Regions from separate parts of the Bacillus jepli genome, predicted to be linked through region 2. Evidence: riboswitches for the same ligand, from Rfam matches in the RefSeq annotation. Region 2 holds a riboswitch; the other holds the start of a gene.
What was found. Region 2 has a riboswitch for FMN ahead of ABC371_RS17565 (ECF transporter S component). Riboswitches for the same ligand answer to the same signal wherever they lie in the genome.
Positions count from the first base shown of each region.

Region 1: it holds a riboswitch for FMN, as region 2 does, so the genes downstream of both, ribD (bifunctional diaminohydroxyphosphoribosylaminopyrimidine deaminase/5-amino-6-(5-phosphoribosylamino)uracil reductase RibD) here and ABC371_RS17565 (ECF transporter S component) in region 2, are expected to answer to the same signal.

Region 1 covers NZ_JBDFMO010000001.1:2,908,554-2,913,633, forward strand. Annotated here, with positions in the region: gene ABC371_RS14825 (DUF1002 domain-containing protein) at 1-129, opposite strand, end outside; gene ABC371_RS14830 (peptidylprolyl isomerase) at 321-755, shown strand; FMN riboswitch at 1,216-1,401, shown strand; gene ribD (bifunctional diaminohydroxyphosphoribosylaminopyrimidine deaminase/5-amino-6-(5-phosphoribosylamino)uracil reductase RibD) at 1,603-2,673, shown strand; gene ribE (riboflavin synthase) at 2,684-3,340, shown strand; gene ABC371_RS14845 (bifunctional 3,4-dihydroxy-2-butanone-4-phosphate synthase/GTP cyclohydrolase II) at 3,356-4,525, shown strand; gene ribH (6,7-dimethyl-8-ribityllumazine synthase) at 4,562-5,029, shown strand.
Region 2 covers NZ_JBDFMO010000001.1:3,427,058-3,432,137, forward strand. Annotated here, with positions in the region: gene ABC371_RS17560 (LLM class flavin-dependent oxidoreductase) at 1-989, shown strand, start outside; FMN riboswitch at 1,107-1,236, shown strand; gene ABC371_RS17565 (ECF transporter S component) at 1,404-1,976, shown strand; gene ABC371_RS17570 (TIGR01777 family oxidoreductase) at 2,137-3,030, shown strand; gene ABC371_RS17575 (zinc ribbon domain-containing protein) at 3,090-3,293, shown strand; gene ABC371_RS17580 (secondary thiamine-phosphate synthase enzyme YjbQ) at 3,318-3,713, shown strand; gene ABC371_RS17585 (YfiT family bacillithiol transferase) at 3,865-4,362, shown strand; gene ABC371_RS17590 (TetR/AcrR family transcriptional regulator) at 4,419-4,937, opposite strand; gene ABC371_RS17595 (VOC family protein) at 5,044-5,080, shown strand, end outside.

The sequences.
Region 1 (5,080 bases), 520 kb from region 2:
TTTTTGTGTTTCGGTTAGGTCTTGACCAAGTGTAATAATCACATCTCCAGGTGTAGCGTCCGCGAAGCTAAGTGATGGGAAAACGAGTGAAAACAACAGTAAAAAAGAGAGTATACGTTTATATCTCAAACTAGTTTCCTCCTTAATTTTTAAAAACAAGATGATCCATCGTCCATATTATACATTATTCTTCACTTATTATTTCTTTTTGACGGTGATAATGGAAAAACACCCCTTTCAGATTGGATTATTCCAACCATTTATAGTAAAATAAACTCGTTCAATACATATGGACGAAAGAAATTAAGTGGAGGTTTCAAATGAAAAAAGCTAGCATTGAATTTGAAAATGGAGAAAAAATTGTCATTGAGTTATATCCAAATGAAGCACCTGGAACTGTAGCAAATTTTGAAAAGCTTGCAAATGAAGGGTTTTATAATGGCTTAACATTCCACCGTGTCATTCCTGGCTTTGTCGCTCAAGGCGGCTGCCCTCGTGGAAATGGAACAGGTGGTCCAGGGTATACAATTAAATGTGAAACAGAAGGAAATCCACATAAACATGTACCAGGAGCATTGTCTATGGCACACGCTGGAAAAGATACTGGTGGAAGCCAATTTTTCATCGTACATGAGTCACAGCCACATTTAGATGGTGTGCACACTGTTTTTGGTCAAGTGATTGAAGGATTGGAGTCAGTATACCGTATTAAACAAGGCGATGTAATGAAAGAAGTTAAAGTTTGGGAAGAGTAAGATAACTATATTCAGCAAAGCCCAAACCTCTGCTGAATATAGTTATAGCCTCCGGCGGATGCCACGATTTTTTAAAGGAAATTTTCGAGCATAAGATCAAAGACTAAGAACGCCACTTCCTGTGGCAACGTCTTTGTGACCCACCTCGTGTGGGCCTAAAAAAATCGGGCACAAATACGCCAAGGCGTATTTGATTAAGGCACAACAGGTCATTCTTGTTGTGTCTTTTTGTTTGTCCTATAATGAATCTTGAGGTGAAACTAGTTGGGTAAAGGAAGATGGACAGTATTTTTTATTTTGCTATTCATTGCAATTGCATGGGGAGTTATTTATTGGTTGTTTATTGTGTAGGATCATTCATATGAACACTAAAATACATAATTTGTATTGTAAAGCATTAAATTCGACAAAATAAGAGTACTTTATGTTATACTGATTTACATCGCTAAAAGAAAAAAATATTTTCCTTCGGGGTTAGGTGAAATTCCTTACCGACGGTGATGAACAATTGTTCTAAGCCCGTGACCCATTTTATTATTAACATTCTAATGTTGATAGGCTATATGCCATGAGAATTCATTTAAAATGGTGGACTTTGGTGAGAATCCAAGGCCGACAGTTAAAGTCTGGATGGGAGAAGGATGTTAGTACGGTATGTGAAAAAAATTTGTCCATTATACCTTTATTTGGTATGGGCAAAAATACATATTCTGTTGCTTGAATAACATCGACCAGGACCCCGGATTGTTTTCCGAGGTCTTTTTTGTTTAGGAACAAAGTAAGAACTCTCGTAAATTGTACATGATAAATAGAAAGGAGTGTAAATAACGTGCGAGATCAAGATTATATGAATTTAGCGATAAATGTTGCAAAAGCAGGTGTCGGTCAAACTACACCAAATCCTGTTGTAGGAGCCGTTGTTGTGAACGAAGGCCGAGTGGTGGGCATTGGTGCACACTTAAAAGCAGGAGAACCGCATGCGGAGGTCCATGCGATAAAGATGGCTGGTGAAAAAGCCCAAAATGCTACGGCTTATGTAACATTGGAGCCGTGTAGTCATCATGGTAAAACACCGCCATGTGCAGACTTACTAATAAATAGCAATGTGAAAAGGGTAATTATTGCAACGACCGATCCAAATCCACTCGTTGCTGGAAAAGGAATCGCAAAATTAAAAGCAGCGGGAATTGAAGTAGAAGTCGGGGTATGCAAAGAACAAGCAGATGCATTAAACGCAGTTTTTTATCATTTTTTAGATAAAAAACTCCCATATGTAACCTTGAAATCTGCCATCACTTTAGATGGGAAAATAGCAACAGTTACTGGCGAAAGTAAATGGATAACTGGTGAGGACGCGAGAAATGATGTCCATCTATATAGAAGTATTCATGATGCAATTCTTGTTGGCGTTAATACAGTGCTTGTGGATAACCCAAGTTTAACAACAAGGCTTCCGAATGGGACAGGTAAAAATCCGATTCGAATCATCTTAGATTCAACCCTAAGAACACCTCTAGATTCGAAAGTTGTCAATGACGGCAAGGCAGAGACCTGGATTATTGTTACGAATCAAGTAAATGAAGAGCAAATGAATGAATTCTCCGATAAAAAGGGTGTTCGAATTATTCAATTGCAGGAGTCTAACATTTTAGTTAACACTCTACTTGCACGTCTAGCAGAAGAAGGGATATCCTCCATTTTTGTTGAAGGTGGAGCAGAAGTGAATGGCAGCTTTTTAAAAGAAAAGGCAATTAACCAAGTTATCGTCTATCTTGCACCCAAATTAGTAGGTGGAAAACTAGCCCCGACTTCTATTGGTGGTACTGGAATTGAATCTATTAATGATGCATTACAATTAACCATTAAATCTGTGGAACAACTCGGAGAAGATATTAAAATCGTAGCAGAACCGAGATAGAGGTGAAAAAATGTTTACAGGGATTGTAGAAGAAATCGGGAAAGTAAAAGCGATAAATGGGTCACAGGATTCGGTTAAAATGGTGATCCAAGCTAAAAAGATTCTCGAGGATGTAAACTTAGGCGATAGCATTTCGGTCAATGGAGTTTGCTTAACTGTAACGGAATTTACATCTGATGGTTTCACTGTTGATGTGATGCCAGAAACGGTGAAATCAACTTCTTTACGTGAATTAGAGCGAAATCATGCTGTCAATCTAGAAAGAGCAATGACTGCAGGTGGACGTTTTGGAGGGCATATCGTTTCAGGTCATGTCGATGGTATCGGAAAGATCGTTCGAAAAGAACCAAAAGGAAATGCTGTGTACTATGAAATTGAAATACCTGAAGAGCTTGTTGAGTTTATGATACATAAAGGATCGGTTGCGGTAGACGGGACGAGTTTAACGATTTTCGGTCTTACAGAAAATACATTTACTCTCTCTTTGATTCCCCATACATTATCAGAAACAATTTTACGTAATAAAGGTGTAGGAGACATTGTAAACATTGAGTGTGACATGCTCGGGAAGTATGTGAGCCGGTTCATGCAACGATCTTTTAATAATGAAAAAGCAACTAAATCAAAGATTACCGCAAGCTTTTTAGAAGAACATGGCTTTAAATAAAAAGGGGGAACGACAATGTTTGATCCAATTGAAGATGCTCTTGCCGACCTAAAACAAGGAAAAGTAATCATAGTATGTGACGATGAAGATCGTGAAAATGAAGGTGATTTTATTGCAATTGCTGATAAAGCAACCCCGGATATCATTAATTTTATGATCACGCATGGCCGTGGGCTCGTATGTACGCCTATTTCAAAGTCGTTAGCGAAAAAATTAAATCTTGATCCAATGGTTATGCATAATACAGACCCACATGGCACTGCTTTTACAGTGAGTATTGACCATAAAACGACAACAACTGGTATAAGTGCAATCGAACGGTCAACAACCATAATGGAGCTACTGAACCCAGAATCAAAAGCGTCAGATTTCAAAAGACCTGGTCACGTCTTTCCTTTAATTGCAAAGGAAGGGGGAGTTCTCCGCAGGGCAGGTCATACAGAAGCAGCCGTTGACTTAGCGACCCTATGTGGGTCAGAACCTGCTGGGGTGATTTGTGAAATTGTAAAAGAGGACGGAACCATGGCGAGGGTTCATGATTTACGAAAAATTGCAGATGAATTTAACCTAAAAATGATTACGATTGGAGAATTGATTCGTTATCGGAATCAAAAGGAAAAGCTTGTAATACGAGAAGTTGAAGTTTTATTACCAACAGAATATGGAGATTTCAAAGCGATTGGATACTCAAGTCTTATTGATGGAAAAGAACATGTTGCACTTGTTAAAGGTGAGATTAAAGAAACAGAACCAATGCTAGTGAGAGTACATTCAGAATGCTTAACTGGAGATGTATTCGGATCAAACCAATGCGAATGTGGACCACAGCTTCATGCTGCATTGCGACAAATAGAGCAAGCCGGGTCAGGTGTACTCTTATATATGCGTCAAGAAAGTAGAGGCGTTGGGTTAATAAACAAAATGCGCGCCTTTAAGCATAAAGTAGAAGGGCAAGAAACAGTCGAAACAAATGAAAAACTTGGAGTTTTACCAGAATTAAGGGATTATGGTATTGGTGCTCAAATCCTCAGGGATCTAGGGATTAAAAAAATGAAGCTTTTAACGAATAACCCTAGAAAAATCACGGGTCTTGAGGGATATGAATTAGAAGTAGTTGATCGGATTCCATTAGAATTGAAAGAAAAAAATAGATATAAACATATAGGTAATATACTACATTTTTAAAAAATGAACTATAACTGATAACACAGGAGGTAAATGATGAATAAAATTTATGAAGGACATTTAGTTGGATCGGGTTTAAGAGTGGGGATTGTAGTAGCGCGTTTTAATGAATTTATTACAGCCAAATTACTTAGTGGATCACTTGATGCACTTAAGAGACATGGGGTTGCCGATGAGGATGTAGAAATAGCTTGGGTTCCAGGTGCCTTTGAAATTCCTTTAATAGCTAAAAAAATGGCTGAATCAAGTAAATATGATGCAATAATTGCCTTAGGTACTGTCATTAGAGGCTCTACTTCCCACTATGATTTTGTTTGTAATGAGGTAGCGAAAGGACTGGCTGCAACTGCATTAGCGACTGGGAAACCAGTCATGTTTGGTGTTTTAACAACTGACACAATTGAACAAGCAATCGAAAGAGCGGGAACTAAAGCAGGAAATAAAGGATGGGATTCTGCTGTGGCTGCCATTGAAATGGCAAATCTTGCACGTTCATTTGAATAAATCGCGCCATTTTGTATAGATGTGGAAAGTATTGGATATAATTTAAATTTA
Region 2 (5,080 bases):
ATATTCCCGTCTCCGTTTTAAACCTTGCTCCAATTCGTGACGGGCAAAATCAGAAAGACGCAATTGATGCTATGGTTGATTTAGCTCAAACGACTGAAAAAATGGGATACACACGATACTGGATAGCGGAACATCACAATTCACCAACATTAGTTAGTTCTGCGACGTCCATTTTAATCAAACATACTTTAGAGCATACAGAAAAAATTAGAGTTGGTTCCGGTGGTGTTATGCTTCCAAACCATTCACCATTAGTTGTGGCTGAACAATTCGGTACAATGGCGACCATTTATCCAAACCGTCTTGATTTAGGTCTAGGAAGAGCACCAGGTACGGATATGATGACAGCAAATGCTTTAAGACGTTCAAATAATGATTCTGTTTACACCTTTCCTAATGATGTAAAGGCTTTACTCACCTACTTTGGTCCGATGGAAAGCCAAGGGTATGTAAAAGCTTATCCTGGAGTGGATACAAATGTACCAATCTATATTCTTGGTTCTTCAACGGATTCTGCTTATTTAGCAGCAAAATTAGGACTTCCGTATGTATTTGCCTCACATTTTGCACCTAGATATATGGAAGAGGCGATTTCCATTTATCGCAAACGTTTTGAACCATCCGAATATTTAAGCTCACCATACATGATGGTTTGCCTAAATGTTATTGCAACAGAAACGGATGAAGAGGCGAAACGAGAAATCACAACCATGCAGCAATTTTTCTTAAACGTTGTACGTGGTTCCCAAAACCCATTACAACCACCAGTTGACAACATGGATGAACTTTGGAACGCACAAGAAAAAGAAATGGCAAAATCCATGTCTAGTGTCACATTATTAGGCAGCAAAGATTCCATTCGCAAGCAATTGACAAGTTTCCAAGAAAAATATAATGTCGATGAGCTTATGGCTGTTTCTTACATCTATGATCCGGACAAACAAAAGCGTTCATATGAGATTTTAAAAGAAGTTGTCGATGGAAAATGAGTTTTAAAGGGTATTTTGCTGATTATGCTGTGGCTTTAATCCTAAATTGGGCAATTTGAAGCAAATTGCTTCACAACGGATATAAAACTTGATATTATAAAGTGAAACTAAATATTGATCTATCTTCGGGGCTGGGTGAAAATCCCGACCGGCGGTGATGAGATTACTCTCTAAGCCCGCGAGCCGTAAGGCAGGATTTGGTGCGATTCCAAAGCCGACAGTATAGTCTGGATGGGAGAAGATGGAGGTTCTGCGCGTTCAAAAATTTTACTATGATTGAACGTTTATTAAGCGTGCCTTTTACATTAACTCCCTCAAGAAGCCATTTCTTGGGGGTTTTTATTTGGGTATGACTTAAATGCTGAACCTTTCTTCTTTTGAGGTGGATCGACAAAAGAGGAGAGGAAAGAAAAAATGAAGAAAATACCTTTACGTCAATTTGTGGCAATTGCAATGCTAAGTACGATTTCGTACATCTTAATGTTTTTGAATTTTCCATTGCCAACATTCCCAAGCTTTTTGAACGTCGATTTTAGCGATGTTCCAGCATTGCTTGCAGCACTCATTTTTGGACCGATGGCCGGAATCCTGGTTGAATTATTCAAAAACATGATTGATTATTTCATCACTGGAAGTGAAACTGGGGTACCTGTTGGTCATATTTCAAACTTTGTAGCAGGGATTATATTTGTTCTCACAACCTACTATATTTTTAAACTATTAAAAACGAAATTAGGCTTAACAATTGGATTAATTGGCGGTACAGCGATGATGGCAATCATCATGAGTGTCCTTAACTACTATGTCTTCCTACCGGCATTCAACTTTTTCTTGAATATCCCGGCCATGTCAGCACCAGAGACACTCAAAATGGTGGTTTACGCAATTCTTCCATTTAACATATTAAAAGGATTAATTGTAGCAACAATCTTCATGTTGTTGTATACTCGTCTACACCCGTGGATTAATAAACAAGCGTCGATATAAATGAGTTGATATAGCAAGCACCCGGGGGCGGGTGCTTGTTTTGTTTTTACAGCTACCAAAGTCGAGAAAGTCCTATTTCATTTCAAATCTTTGAAAATCGTTTTTCATAATCCTAGTTAATGGTAAACTAGTAAAAGAATGATAAAAGGGGATGAAAACTATGAAGAAGAAAATCGTCCTTGCAGGTGGTACTGGTTTTGTGGGATCCTATTTTTTAAAAAGGTTTACTGAACTTGGGTATGTAGTAAAAGTGATTTCAAGAAATGCCCCAAACATCACTTGGGATGATAGGGAAGGAATTATACAAGCACTTGAAGACTCCGAGATGATTATCAATCTCGCAGGGAAATCAGTCAATTGCAGATATAACGACAAAAATAAACAAGAAATTTTCCTCTCTCGAACGGAGACTACGAAAATATTAGGCAATGCCCTCGAAGAATGCAAAAATCCGCCAAAATTATGGATTAATTCCAGCACAGCAACGATCTATCGGCATGCTGAAGATAGACCGATGACAGAAGAATCTGGGGAAATAGGTACTGGTTTTTCAGTGGATGTTGCAAAAAGATGGGAAGAAGCCTTTTTTTCTTATCAATTCCAAAGAACGAGGCAGGTAGCGTTAAGAATCTCGATTGTACTTGGAGCCGGTGGAGGTGTAATGATTCCATATAAAAACTTAGTTCGTTTTGGTCTTGGTGGGATCCAGGGACCTGGTAGTCAAAAATTCAGTTGGATTCATATTGAAGATTTGTTCAATATTGTACTTTATATACGTGATCATTCCCATCTAACTGGAGTCTTTAACTGCTCAACTTCGAATCCAATTACAAATCGCGAGTTAATGAATAATCTCCGAGACGCATATAATCGTAAATTCGGATTACCATCCCCAGCTTGGCTTCTTGAACTTGGTGCGATTTTTATTAGAACGGAAACTGAATTAATTTTAAAGAGCAGATGGGTTATTCCAGAAAGACTGAATAAGGAAGGATTTATTTTTTCTTATCCAACAATCGAGGACGCACTTACACAAATAACAAAAAATAATTGAAACTATTTTCCTATAAATTCGTAAACAATAGTGTTAAAACTAAAATTGGAGATGATTTTATGGAAAGTAAAGGCTGCGTTAAATGCGGAAGCACAAATGCTGGAACGAAAGATGTATTGATGACAGGTTCTGGACTTACTAAAATGTTAGATATTCAAAACAATCGTTTTACTGTTGTGTATTGTAAGAATTGCGGATACTCTGAATTCTACAACAAGAATTCTTCTACTACATCAAATATCCTTGATTTATTCTTTGGATAATGTGATGAAGGGTAAACATAAATCATGCTGCACAAGCTCAGTATACAAACTAATAATCGCGACCAAATGGTAGATGTAACAGAAAAAGTTCAAGCCATTATTGACGAAAAGGGGATAAGAGAGGGTGCTGTGATTGTCTATTGTCCACATACAACAGCTGGGATAACGATTAATGAGAATGCGGACCCCGATGTAAAACGTGACATGATTCGCCGTTTTGATGAGGTATATCCTTGGCATCATAAGCTTGATCGTCACATGGAAGGAAACACCGCAGCTCATATGAAAGCAAGTACTGTCGGTGCATCGCAACATGTTATTGTCACAAATGGACGTTTACTCCTGGGTACGTGGCAAGGAATCTATTTTTGCGAATTTGATGGTCCTCGATCTCGAACATTCTATGTGAAAATCTTGTAAAAAGGCGAATCCCAATGATTCGCCTTTTTCCATTTAGAAAACACATTGTTACAACTCCTTCGTAAAACTCGTCGAAGCAGAAAAATTCCCTTACATTTGTTAAAATAGTACTAAGCATTTTAGTATTCGAAACTTTTAGGAGGGGAATATAATGGATGAACGTTATCCGATTGGAGAATTCCGGTTTGATGGAGATTTGACAGAAGAATTGGCAGCGGGCTGGATAAAGGAAATTGAGAATTTACCATCTTTACTAAAGAATGCTGTGAAAGATTTAACAGATGAACAGCTTGATACACCTTATCGTAATGGGGGATGGACACTTCGCCAGGTTGTTCATCATATTGCAGATGCATCGATGAATTCATATATTCGTTTTAAGTTAGCTGTGACCGAAAATAATCCAGTTATTAAACCATATGATGAAGCGAAATGGGCTGAACTAACAGATTCAACTCTACCAGTGGATGTTTCATTAACAATCATCGAAGGTGTTCACAAACGTTGGGTCCCACTTTTGCAAAGCTTTTCAATGGATGATTTCGATTTGTCATATATTCACCCAGAAGGTGGCGAAATGAAATTAGGCATCTTTTTAGGCTTTTGCGCTTGGCATGGAAACCATCATCTGGCGCATATCACGATTTAGTGAAAAATAAAAATTGGAAAATATAAAAGCAATGCACCTAGGCATTGCTTCTTCTATTAATACGATTCTTTGATAAACAACCATTTGATTAATTGCTTTCCTTGTTCAGGTGTAATCTCACCTTCAGCAAGTGATTTTAAGATTGATCTCCATGATGCAGTAACAATAATATTTAAAGGAAGAGGTGATTCCGAAATCATTTCGTTAAAAAAACTTTCAACCCTATCTCTATTTTTTCCCGGAGATTCCTCACAAAGTAAGCGACAAATATTAACCTTAACTGCAAAATCTAATCCAATTAGCATTGCTGCTTCAATTTTTCTATATGTATCTTCAAATAAAGATACGGCACCCTCCATTCTATCTAAGATCCTTTGTTCCATTTCAGCCCGAATAACTTCATAGAGCTTTGTTTTTGAGCCAAAGTGATGATAAATAGCACCAGTAGTCACGTTTGCTTTTTGGGCAAGTTCTGTGATATTTACCACTTTATATCCTTTGATACTAAATTCCTCTAAAGCCACTTTTAGTATGGTATCTTTATTAGTTCCTGGTATTGGTATCCACTCTTTCATATTTTGATCATACCATATTGACAAGAATACGTAAATGATTTACGCTAAACATAACCAATTTACGCATTACATAAATATTTTATCTTATTGAGGAGGAGGAAGGAAAATGAAACTACTATTTTTATATCACCCAGTAAAAAACC